Linked DNA regions of Spirosoma rhododendri. The protein of the gene in region 2 interacts with the protein of the main gene of each other region in a pairwise test. Links are inferred from orthologs where the notes say so. Each region holds a gene or a part of one and is shown on either strand. Other genes may lie near its edges.

The links.
Region 1: the proteins of leuS (region 2) and ligA interact in binary tests that used the Escherichia coli proteins (3 or more experiments, as listed by UniProt). The link is inferred for Spirosoma rhododendri from one-to-one orthologs.

Annotation. Positions count from the first base shown.
Region 1 is NZ_CP051677.1:5,497,882-5,502,352, forward strand. Bases 1-2,959 are described here. They hold ligA (NAD-dependent DNA ligase LigA), read right to left. Parts: upstream 2,533-2,959; coding sequence 469-2,532; downstream 1-468. Other genes in these bases: dapA (4-hydroxy-tetrahydrodipicolinate synthase), read right to left, coding at 1-401; rpe (ribulose-phosphate 3-epimerase), read left to right, coding at 2,761-2,959. In the rest of the region: more of rpe, read left to right, coding at 2,960-3,432; HH216_RS23110 (alpha-amylase family glycosyl hydrolase), read left to right, coding at 3,471-4,471. UniProt on the Escherichia coli protein: DNA ligase that catalyzes the formation of phosphodiester linkages between 5'-phosphoryl and 3'-hydroxyl groups in double-stranded DNA using NAD as a coenzyme and as the energy source for the reaction.
Region 2 is NZ_CP051677.1:3,767,578-3,774,045, forward strand. Bases 1,749-5,192 are described here. They hold leuS (leucine--tRNA ligase), read right to left. Parts: upstream 4,829-5,192; coding sequence 1,949-4,828; downstream 1,749-1,948. Other genes in these bases: HH216_RS15715 (DUF2306 domain-containing protein), read right to left, coding at 1,749-1,752; HH216_RS15725 (hypothetical protein), read left to right, coding at 5,065-5,192. Also shown: HH216_RS15705 (glycoside hydrolase family 76 protein), read right to left, coding at 1-148; HH216_RS15710 (glycerophosphodiester phosphodiesterase family protein), read right to left, coding at 359-1,219; more of HH216_RS15715, read right to left, coding at 1,267-1,748; more of HH216_RS15725, read left to right, coding at 5,193-6,468.

The DNA of each region.
Region 1 (4,471 bases), 1.7 Mb from region 2 along the record:
ATAACCGGCACCGGACAGGCATCGGCGATACGGGTAAAATGCTCGATAACGCCCCGTTTTCCCGGCTTGTTATAGTACGGACACACCGACAGAATGGCGTCGACGCCTTCGAAATCGATGTCGCTCATACCCGCCACAACCTCGCTCGTCACGTTGCCACCAACGCCGTAAACGATAGGCAGGTTTTTCGGATTGTTTTCTTTCAGGTATTGCAGCAGCTGTTTCTTCTCGGCTTTCGTCACCGTGGGCGACTCACCGGTGGTACCCTGAAGAACGATATAGCGAACGCCCCCCTCGGAAATGTGACGAACGACGCGCCCGAAGCCATCAAAATCAATGGCGTGGTCGGCGGTAAACGGCGTTACGATGGCGACGCCGACGCCGTGAAAACGAGTATTCATGTTGCTGCAAGCCGAAATGTTATGACAAAGTTACGGGAATTGATTGGGAAAGCGTTGGTTCGGGCGTTTACTCGCCCAGCATGGCCGTGAATTCGTCTTCGCCGATCATCGGTACGTTCAACTGCTGGGCTTTGGCAACTTTCGACGGTCCGGCATTTTCACCTACGATCAGGTAATTCAGCTTCTTCGAAACGCCACTCAACAACCGGCCGCCGTGGGCCGCAATCTGCGTTTCGATTTCTTCGCGGGTGTAGTTGGTGAAGGTACCACTGTAGAGAAACGTCTTTCCCGTCAGGGTATCGCTCACCGCTTCGACCACTTTGCGCTCGCCCACCATCTGCAACCCGGCGGCCTTCAGCCGCTGTACATAGTGTTGGTTATCGGCCTCGCCGAACCACTCAGCTACGCTCTGCGCGATGCGCGGCCCGACGTCGGGCACGCCAGACAGCGTTTCGAGCGAAGCCGCCATCAGCGCGTCCATCGAGCCGAAATAATCGGTCAGGCGCTCGGCGGTGGTGTTGCCCACGTAGCGGATACCGAGCGCAAAAACGACATTGGCGAATGGCTGGGTTTTCGACCGTTCGATGGCCGTCAGAATATTATCGACAGTTTTCTGCCCAAACTTCACCACCCGCACCTTGCCGGTATCGTCGGCCGGGTACGCTTTCTCCAGCCCCAGCAATTGCTCGTTCGTCAGGTCGTAGAGATCGGCGGGGGTCTGCACCAGATTGCGGTCGATGAGCAGCTGAATCTTGCCTTCGCCCAGGCTTTCGATATTCATGGCCCGGCGCTGAATAAAGTGCTCAAATCGGGCCTGCCGCTGCGGAGGGCACCCTTTTTCGTTTGGGCAATAGAAATGCGCTTCCCCTTCGCGCCGGATCAGCGGGGTGTCGCAGGCGGGGCAATGGGTTGGGTAGATGATCGGTTCGGTCTGCCCGTGTCGTTTCGTCAGGTCAACACCCGTGACTTTGGGAATGATCTCCCCGCCTTTCTCGACAAACACCGTGTCGTGCAGTTCGACGCCCAGCCGCTGAATCTCGTTGGCATTGTGCAGCGATGCCCGTTTTACGACGGTCCCCGCCAGCAGCACCGGCGTCAGCATGGCCACAGGCGTCACGGCACCGGTTCGGCCCACCTGGTAGTTGATGGCGTTGAGCGTGGTGCTCGCGGCCATCGCTTTGTACTTGAACGCAATGGCCCAGCGCGGACTTTTGGCCGTGTAGCCCAGCTCGCGCTGCTGATCGTAGCGGTTGACTTTGATCACGATACCGTCGGTGCCCAGCGGCAGGTCGAAGCGCCGGGTTTCCCACTCGTTGATGTAGGCCATCACCTCGCTGATCGTAGCGCACTTCCGCCAGGTCGGCGACACGTTAAAGCCCCAGTGCGCCAGCCCCACCAGACTTTCTTCGTGGGTCTGAAACCGCTCGGTTCCGTCGGGGTTGGGTTCCGACAAAAACGAGTACAGGTAGCAGTCGAGCCGGCGTTTGGCGACCGCCCCCGAATCCTGCTGCTTAAACGTTCCCGACGCGGCATTGCGCGGGTTAGCCAGCAGTGGTTCGCCAATGTCTTCGCGCTCTTTGTTTATCCGCTCAAATTCGGCCAGCGGCAGAAATCCTTCGCCCCGCACCTCAAACAGCGCGGGCAGATCGTCCTGGGCGCGTACGGTCAGCGGCATCGTGCGGATCGTGCGGATGTTGGCCGTGATATCGTCACCGCGAACGCCGTCGCCACGCGTTGCGCCCTGTACCAGCACCCCGTTTTCGTAGGTCATGCTCAGCGCGACGCCGTCGAATTTCAGTTCGCAGATATACTCGTAGGGTTCGTCGCGCAGCCCTTTCCGTACCCGGTTGTCGAACTCGATCAGGTCTGTTTCGGAGTAGGTGTTGCCGAGCGACAGCATCGGGAAGCGGTGGTACACCGTGGCAAATTCCTTGCTAATCGTACCGCCGACGCGCTGCGTGGGGCTGTCGGGCCGGCGTAGTTCGGGGTATTGTTTTTCGAGAAGGGTTAACTCCTGAAGTTGCTGATCGAAGGTAAAATCGTCGACTTCCGAAATGCTGTTCTGGTAATACTGCTGATTGTACCAGATCAGTTTATCGGTCAGTTCATTAATACGCTGTTGAGGATTCATGGTACAAAATAAGTCGGATACCGGGTAAAAACGCAGTACGCTACGACGAAAAACAAGGGTAGGATCTTACTGGCAATATTGACCGTATTTCGGTGACCGAGTGAAAAAATTAGCTAGTTTTACCGAATAAAAATTAGTACGATCCAACCGATTACAGCCAGAACCATTCCCTTTTACCGAATGATTTTATGGCGGCTGGTTTTCAGGGTCGGTTGGTTCAGAACTGCTATGTCGCTTCCCGCTATTGCCCCCTCCCTCCTCGCTGCCAATTTTGCCCACCTCGATCGGGAAATGGACATGATTAACCGCAGCGAGGCCGATTATCTGCATTTCGATGTGATGGACGGGGAGTTTGTTCCGAATATCTCGTTTGGCTTTCCACTGCTGGAAGTCGCCCACAACCTGTGCAAAAAACCGCTGGACGTTCACCTGATGATTACCCAGCCCGACCGTTACCTCGCTGATTTTGCCAAAGGTGGGGCCGCCGTCATTCAGGTACATTACGAAGCCTGCCCCCACCTGCACCGTACGCTGGCGCACATCCGCGAGCTGGGCTGCGAAGCTGGGGTAGCCCTGAACCCGCACACGCCCGTTGAACTGCTGAAAGACGTGCTGGCCGAGATCGACGTTGTGCTGATTATGTCGGTCAACCCCGGTTTCGGCGGGCAATCGTTTATCCCGCACACGATTCGGAAAGTGGCGCAACTGAAGCAGTTGCTGCTGGCGAATGGCTCGTCGGCCCGGATCGAGGTCGACGGCGGAGTGAGCCTGGCCAACGCGGCCGACCTGCTGCGGGCCGGTGCCGACACACTGGTGGCAGGCAGTTCGGTCTTCAAAGCCGCTGACCCAGAAGCCGCTATCCGGGAACTGAAACACGTCAGCACGACGGTACCCGCCTGATTTTTTTATCTACTCGACTTGTACGATCCAGATCCGGTATGATCCGAACTTATATCCTCACGCTACTCAGTATCAGTCTATTGCTAGCGGGTTGCGGGGACCAGAAATCCACCGAGCACAACGCAACGCTGGCAAACACCCCTACCGATACGGCCGTACTAGCCGGTCCACCAGCTCCGGAGTGGGCGAAGAACGCGACGATCTACGAAGTAAATATCCGGCAGTTTTCGGCTGAAGGCACGTTTAAGGCCGTGGAAAAACAGCTGCCCCGCCTGAAAGAAATGGGCGTCGATATTCTGTGGCTGATGCCCATCTACCCCATCAGCCAGACGGCGAAAAAAGGCACGCTGGGCAGCCCCTATGCCATTGCCGACTACAAAGCCATCAACCAGAATTACGGTACGGCGGCTGATCTGAAAGCCCTCGTCAACCGGGCGCACGCGCTGGGTATGCACGTTATCCTCGACTGGGTGGCCAACCATACCGGCCGTGATCACGTCTGGATTCGCGAACACCCCGACTGGTACACGCTCGTCAACGGGCAGATGATTGCCCCCATCGACCCCAACACGGGCAAACCCACTGACTGGACCGACGTGATCGACCTGAACTACGACAACCCGGCCCTGCGCAGCGGCATGATCGACGCCATGCAATACTGGGTTCGCGAGTTTGATGTCGACGGTTACCGCTGCGACGTCGCCGGGTTCGTACCGGTCGACTTCTGGGCGCAGTTACGGCCCAAACTCGACTCGATCAAGACGGTGTTTATGTTGTCGGAGTGGGAAGACGAGCCGAAACAGTTCGACAAATGCTTCAACATGAACTACGGCTGGAGCATGCACACCATGATGAAGGCTATCGCCAAAGGAGCCCGTCACACCTCCAGCCTTGACTCGCTGCGGAGCGCCAACCAGAAGCGATTCCCGGCCTGGTATTATCAGATGCTGTTTACGCAGAATCACGACGAGAACAGCTGGAACGGCACACTGACCGAATCGTTTGGCCCGGCCGCCGACGCTATGGTCGTGCTAAGCAG
Region 2 (6,468 bases):
CTCGATTTAGCGTAGCCGAAGCACTATCGGCAGCTTTGGCCCAGTTGATAGTCGATGCAGTTTGTGAGGGCTGTGTTGACTGACCAACCGCATCGATAGTAACGCAAATTGCCACGCACAGGACAGGCAGTAGCCGGGTAATTGACATAAATGAGTCGTTGAGTTCGTGCGGAAAGAAGCGCAGACGACGACTCGTTTACTGAATTTGTCTGAGGTTTTATGGTGGTTGTCTAGATTCGCCGACGGAAAAGTTGACTAGCAGGTGTAGGGCTTTTTACCCCTAAATCCCCTGAAGGGGACTTTGCTAGCACATAGACAAAGTCCCCTTCAGGGGATTTAGGGGTAAAAAGAACCAGCCTTATGGGCGTACGGCCTGCCAGATTTCCAGCGGCCGGTCGGTCGACATGATGTCGGCACCGTTGCGGGCGAACTGTTTGTAGACCTGATCGCCTTTGGCAGCGGCCTGTTTGTCGAGGTTACCGAGCGTGCCCAGAATGCAGGCAATGCCTTTTTGGTGCAGAAACTGGTACAGTTCAGCGTCGGGTTCTTTCACGCCCACGAATGCAACCATGCGGTTGTCGGGAACGCCCAGATCGTGCAGGCGGTCGTACTCGGCGCGGTTGCGGATCGTTACTGAAATCATCAGGTTCGGATCAAGCTTGTTGACTTTAGCTGCGTCCTGCGCGTTGTAGGTAATCACGGCCACGTAGTCGCCCGCGCCCGTCCGGTGTACCATATCGACCACCTTGTCGAACGACACGTTACGTTTCACGTCGAGGGTGAACGTCACTTTGCCCTTGCCCCAGCGCAGCACCTGTTCGAGCGTCGGAATTTTGTAGGGCGTCACGTTGCCCATGTTGTCTTCGAGCCGAAACGGCGCCAGTTCGGCGTAGGTCCTGTCGATGAGTTTGCCGGTGCCGGTGGTAGTGCGGTCGAGGGTTTGGTCGTGCATCATCACCAGCACGCTGTCTTTGGTCAGGTCGATGTCGCACTCGATTATGACGGGCATTTGCTTCGCCAGAAAGGCAAACGATTCGATGCAGTTTTCGGGGTAACCTTTCAGGTCGCCACCGCCCCGGTGCGCCGAAATTTTGGGAGTCTGATTGGGGTGATAGCTAAAGAAGCCAGCCGATTTGCCCGCCGGAACGCGGGTATAAGTTTTGGGCGAACAGCCCGCCAGCGAAAGAACCAGCAGACCCGCAGCAATGCAGTTTTTCATTGGGCAAAGCTAGCGATTTCGAGCGGAGGTAAGGGAAAACCCGACAGTCAGACGAGTGCCTTTTTCCTGACTACGGACAGAAATCGGGCGGCATTACGCCGGATCAGGATGGCGCCTACGGTCGTCGTCGTTACCGTGGCCCCCACGACGATCGGCCAGAACTGACCCATTGGCAGGGTGCGGGTAAAGGTTTCGGCCCAAAACGCGGCATAAAGGCCAACGACCGACCAGTTCATAAAGTAATAATGCCACTGTAGCCAGTTGCGCACGCGGTGGCGGAACAAGGCCGGTACCATGCCGCCCAGGATGGAAGCCGTGCTGAACAGCGCCATCACATGGAAAGGCCCAAACTTGCCGAACAGCCGGTAAATCATGAACGCCGATAGGTTCAGTACCAACATGCTGACCACGTAGCCGTACCCGATCCGCCGGTGCAGTAGCCCACCTTTATTGATAAAAAAGATGAGGGTGCCGGTTAGCAGGGCGACGAAAGCCGCAATGAGGTGGACAAGGCCGATGGTTGAGAGGGTCATGGTCGGTTCGGAGTGCGTTGACTATACAAACCTACCTGTGCCGAACTCCCTCGCGATGGCAATTCTGACGAACACAGCTTATGCTGGCGCGAAACTGGCTAGACCGATGATGAATACCGTGATAGCGGATATGCAAAGCGGGGTGTTGGTTACAGTTGCAACCAACACCCCGCTCTGTTCTGATGGACGATAAAAACTAGATCACTACGTTGACGATGCGTTTCGGCACGACGACGACCTTCTTAGGCGTCTTGCCTTCCAGCCATTTCTGCACGACCTCGTCAGCCAATACCTCATCTTCGATCTCCTTCGGTGCCCGGTCGACGGCGAAGTTGAGCGTTGTCCGCACCTTGCCATTGATCTGAATCGGGTACTCAAACGAGTCTTCGACCAGGTAGTTCGGGGTGAAGACCGGGAATGGCGCGTACGACACCGTGCCGGGCTCGTTGCCCAGCTTCGCCCACAGTTCCTCGGCGATGTGTGGCGCGTAGGGCGACAGCAGCAACACCAGTTCCTGCAAGACGGCCCGCTTGTGGCAATTGAGGCTCGTCAGTTCGTTGACGCAGACCATGAAGGCCGAAATAGACGTGTTGAACGAATACGTTTCGATGTCGTTTTCGGCTTTCTGAATCGTGCGGTGCAGCACTTTCAACTCAGCAGGCGTGGGATTTTCATCCGTCACGATCCACTCGCTCTCACCGGTTGCGTTGTCTTTATAGAACAGCCGCCACAACTTCCGAACGAAGCGGTAAACGCCGTCGATGCCGTTGGTATTCCACGGTTTAGCCTGCTCCAGCGGCCCGAGGAACATCTCGTACATCCGCAGCACGTCGGCCCCGTATTTCGTGACGATGTCGTCGGGGTTCACTACGTTGAACTTCGACTTCGACATCTTCTCGACTTCCGCCCCGACAATATATTTGCCGTCGGGTTCGATAATAAACTCAGCTCCGTCGGCCAGATCAGGACGCGCCTTTTTGAACGCTTCGATGTCCAGCACGTCATTGTCGACAATGTTGACGTCAGCGTGGAGGGGCGTTACGTCCTGTCCGTTGATCTGATTGAGCGACACAAACACCGGGGCAATGCCTTCGACGCCCGTACCTTTAACCCGGTACACAAAGTTGCTTCGGCCCTGAATCATGCCCTGATTGATGAGCTTTTTGAACGGCTCATCCTGTGGCACGTAGCCCCGGTCGTGCATGAACTTGTTCCAGAACCGGCTGTAGAGCAGGTGGCCCGTTGCGTGCTCGGTACCGCCAATGTACAGGTCGACGTTCTGCCAGTAGTCGACATCTTCTTTGCTGGCGAAGCGGTCAGAATTGTGCGGGTCCATATAGCGGTACCAGTACCACGACGAGCCCGCCCAACCCGGCATCGTGCTCAGTTCGTAGTCGTATTCTTCCTTGTATTTCCACCCTTCCGCGCGGCCTAACGGGGGTTCGCCCGTTTCGGTCGGCAGGTATTTATCGATGGCGGGCAGTTCGAGCGGTAGGTCTGATTCGTCGATCAGGTAAGGCAATCGACCCGTCGAACCGTCATTCTCGCCGAAGTACACGGGAACGGGTTCGCCCCAGTAGCGTTGGCGACTGAACACGGCATCGCGCAGGCGAAAATTGACCTTGCCTTTGCCCATTCCACGTTCTTCCAGCCAGGCAATCAGCGTCGCCGTGGCCTCCTTGTAGGTCAGGCCATTAATGATTCTCGAATTGATGTAATGACCTTCCTTCGTGTTGTCGGCCTGCTGATCGAGGTCCTTCTGCGCGTCAAGGACAGGGATGATCGGCAGATTAAAGTGCTTGGCGAAGCCGTAGTCGCGCTGATCGCCCGACGGAACGGCCATGACCGCGCCCGTGCCGTAACCCGCCAGTACGTAATCGGCCAGGTAGATGGGGACGGGCTCGTTGTTCAGCGGATTGAGGCAGCAGCTGCCCGTAAACACACCCGACACGCCTTTTACGTCGGCCATCCGGTCGCGCTCCGAGCGCATTTTGGCTGCGTTGATGTACTCCTCAACGGCCTGCTGCTGTTCGGGCGTCGTCAGGCTCGGCACCAGTTCGTGCTCCGGGGCCAGCACCATAAACGTCACGCCATAGATCGTGTCGACACGGGTGGTGAAGACCTCGATGAAGTTTGTGGTTTGAAGTTTGTGGTTTGTGGTTGCTTCGCTTTCATCAACCTTAGACGTTAAACCTTGAACCTTAAACCGCACGCTCGCGCCGACCGATTTGCCGATCCAGTTGCGTTGTTGTTCCTTGATTGACTCAGTCCAGTCGATGGTGTCGAGGCCGGTGAGCAGGCGATCGGCGTATGCGGTGATCCGCATCATCCACTGCCGCATCAGTTTTTGCTCAACGGGGTAGCCGCCCCGCTCTGATACGCCGTCTTTCACTTCGTCATTGGCGAGTACGGTACCCAGTGCCGGGCACCAGTTCACGACCGCATCGGCCAGGAACGTCAGGCGGTATTTGAGCGTGATGGCGTACTGCTCCGTTTCGCTCATTGCGTTCCACTCGTCGGCCGTGAACGACGTAACGTCGTCATCGCAGGCCGCCTGAACGCCCGCTGTACCGTTGGCGGCAAACTTCGCCGTCAGCGTTTCGATAGGCTCAGCATGATCGGTTTCTTTGTTATACCACGAGCGGAACAGTTCCATAAAAATCCACTGCGTCCACTTGTAATACGATGGGTCGGAGGTGCGGATTTCGCGGGTCCAGTCGTAGCTGAAACCGATGTTTTTCAACTGCTCGATATAGCGCGTCAGGTTGGCTTCGGTGGTCACGGCGGGATGCTGACCAGTCTGAATGGCATACTGCTCAGCGGGCAGACCAAACGAGTCGAAACCCATGGGGTGCAGTACGTTATATCCTTTAAGTCGCTTGTAGCGGGCAACAATATCCGACGCGATATACCCCAGCGGATGGCCCACGTGCAGCCCGGCACCCGATGGGTAGGGGAACATGTCAAGCGCGTAGTACTTTGGTTTGTCGGTGTCGGATTTTGGGCTGAACGTGTTGTGGTCGTCCCAGAATTGCTGCCAGTATTTTTCGACTTGCTGGTGGTTGTAATCGGCCATGACGGAGTAGGTGGGGGGCTATCGGTGGGACGGCCCCGCAAAATGAATTGCAAAAATAGCCGTTTACCGAGACTTTTGCCCGACCGGATTTTTATTAGACAGGATTACAGGATTGACAGGATTTTATTTGATTCATTCATCGCCGGGCTGGCGTTCCAGACATGACACCACGGTAATGGATGACTTACATAAAATTCCACAAATCCTGCGAATCCTGTAATCCTGTCCAAAAATCTATGTCTAACCTCGCCGTCGCGCCAATCGTACCGCACCAGCAAACCAGCTATCGGCTGTGGCTGGCCTATGCGGGGCTGGCGGTGCTGACGGGCTTATTGGCGGTGGGTATCGTCGGCGATTTTAGCCACCCGCTCTCCGACGGTACCGACACCGATCAGTTTGAGTACGTAGGTTATGTGTTTGCCAGCAACCTGACGCTCTGGCCCTGGCCGATGCTTCATCTGCTGAACAACCAGACGTTTTACCCCTACGGCATCAACCAGATTTTTCTCGACTGGGGCTTCGAGCGTGACTACTGGTACGCCATCTGTTACCGGCTGTTTGGTCCCGCCGGGCCGTACCTGCAATACTACTACGTTTACACGCTGGTGCTGACCGCCGTTGGGAGCTGCGCGCTGCTGCGACCCTGGTACGGCTTCGCGAAAAGTGCCTTGTTTGGGTTGGCCGTGTCGGTGTTCAACGTCTACGCGGTCTGGAAATTTCCGGTGCACATGAACGTCTGCATCGACCACTGGACGGTGCTGTGCATGGTGGCAACCTACCGGCTACTGCGCGACGTGCTCGACCGCCGACCGCTCACGCTATCGTTTGTGCTGGTCTGGGTATGGCTACACGTGCAGGTGCTGGGGCAGGAATTGGCCTACGTCGCGGGTTACGCGCTGACGTTTACGACATTGACGCTGCCCGTGCTGGGGTGGGCGTTGTGGCGTTGGTATCAACAAACGGGTTGGGCAGGAATTATCGCCGGATTCAAACCCGGTGCGTCGGGCTGGCTAATGATCGGGCTGATTCTACTGAGCCTTTGGCTGTATCTGCCGCTGACAATTCAGATCGCGTTTGGCGCGTGGGGCTTCGATTTCGCGGAGGTGCCGCTGGCTCCGCTCTGGTCTAGTCCGGTGCGGCTGCTGATTCCGTATCTGCCCGGCCTGCACACCTTCGACCATGACTATTCGCGCTGGATCCACGACATCTACGAAAGCTTCGGGCAGGGTAGTCCGGGGTTGGGGTTAGTGGTACTGGCGGGATTGGGTTGGTGGCAAATTCGTCGGCGGGTGGCCCTGTGGCTACCCATCGGGTCGATGCTGGTACTGTGCCTGCTCTATCACCCGGTGCTTCTACCGACGTTGAAACTGTTTCCGTGGTTTACGTACAATCGGCACGGTGGCCGCGCCAGTCTGGTCTATCCGGTATTGTTCGGTCTGCTGGCCCTGTCGGTGCGGTGGCCCCGGCATCGGGTGGGGGCGGTAATCGGTATAGCGGTGCTGGGTCTGCTGGGGGCTGAGTGGTACACCGCCTATCGACTCCGTGAATTCGTGCCGACGCCGGTCGTATCGGCCGATGTGCTGCGTTATTGCGCCGTTATCCGGCAACAACCCGGTGTGGCCGTGCTCGATTTTCCGTTC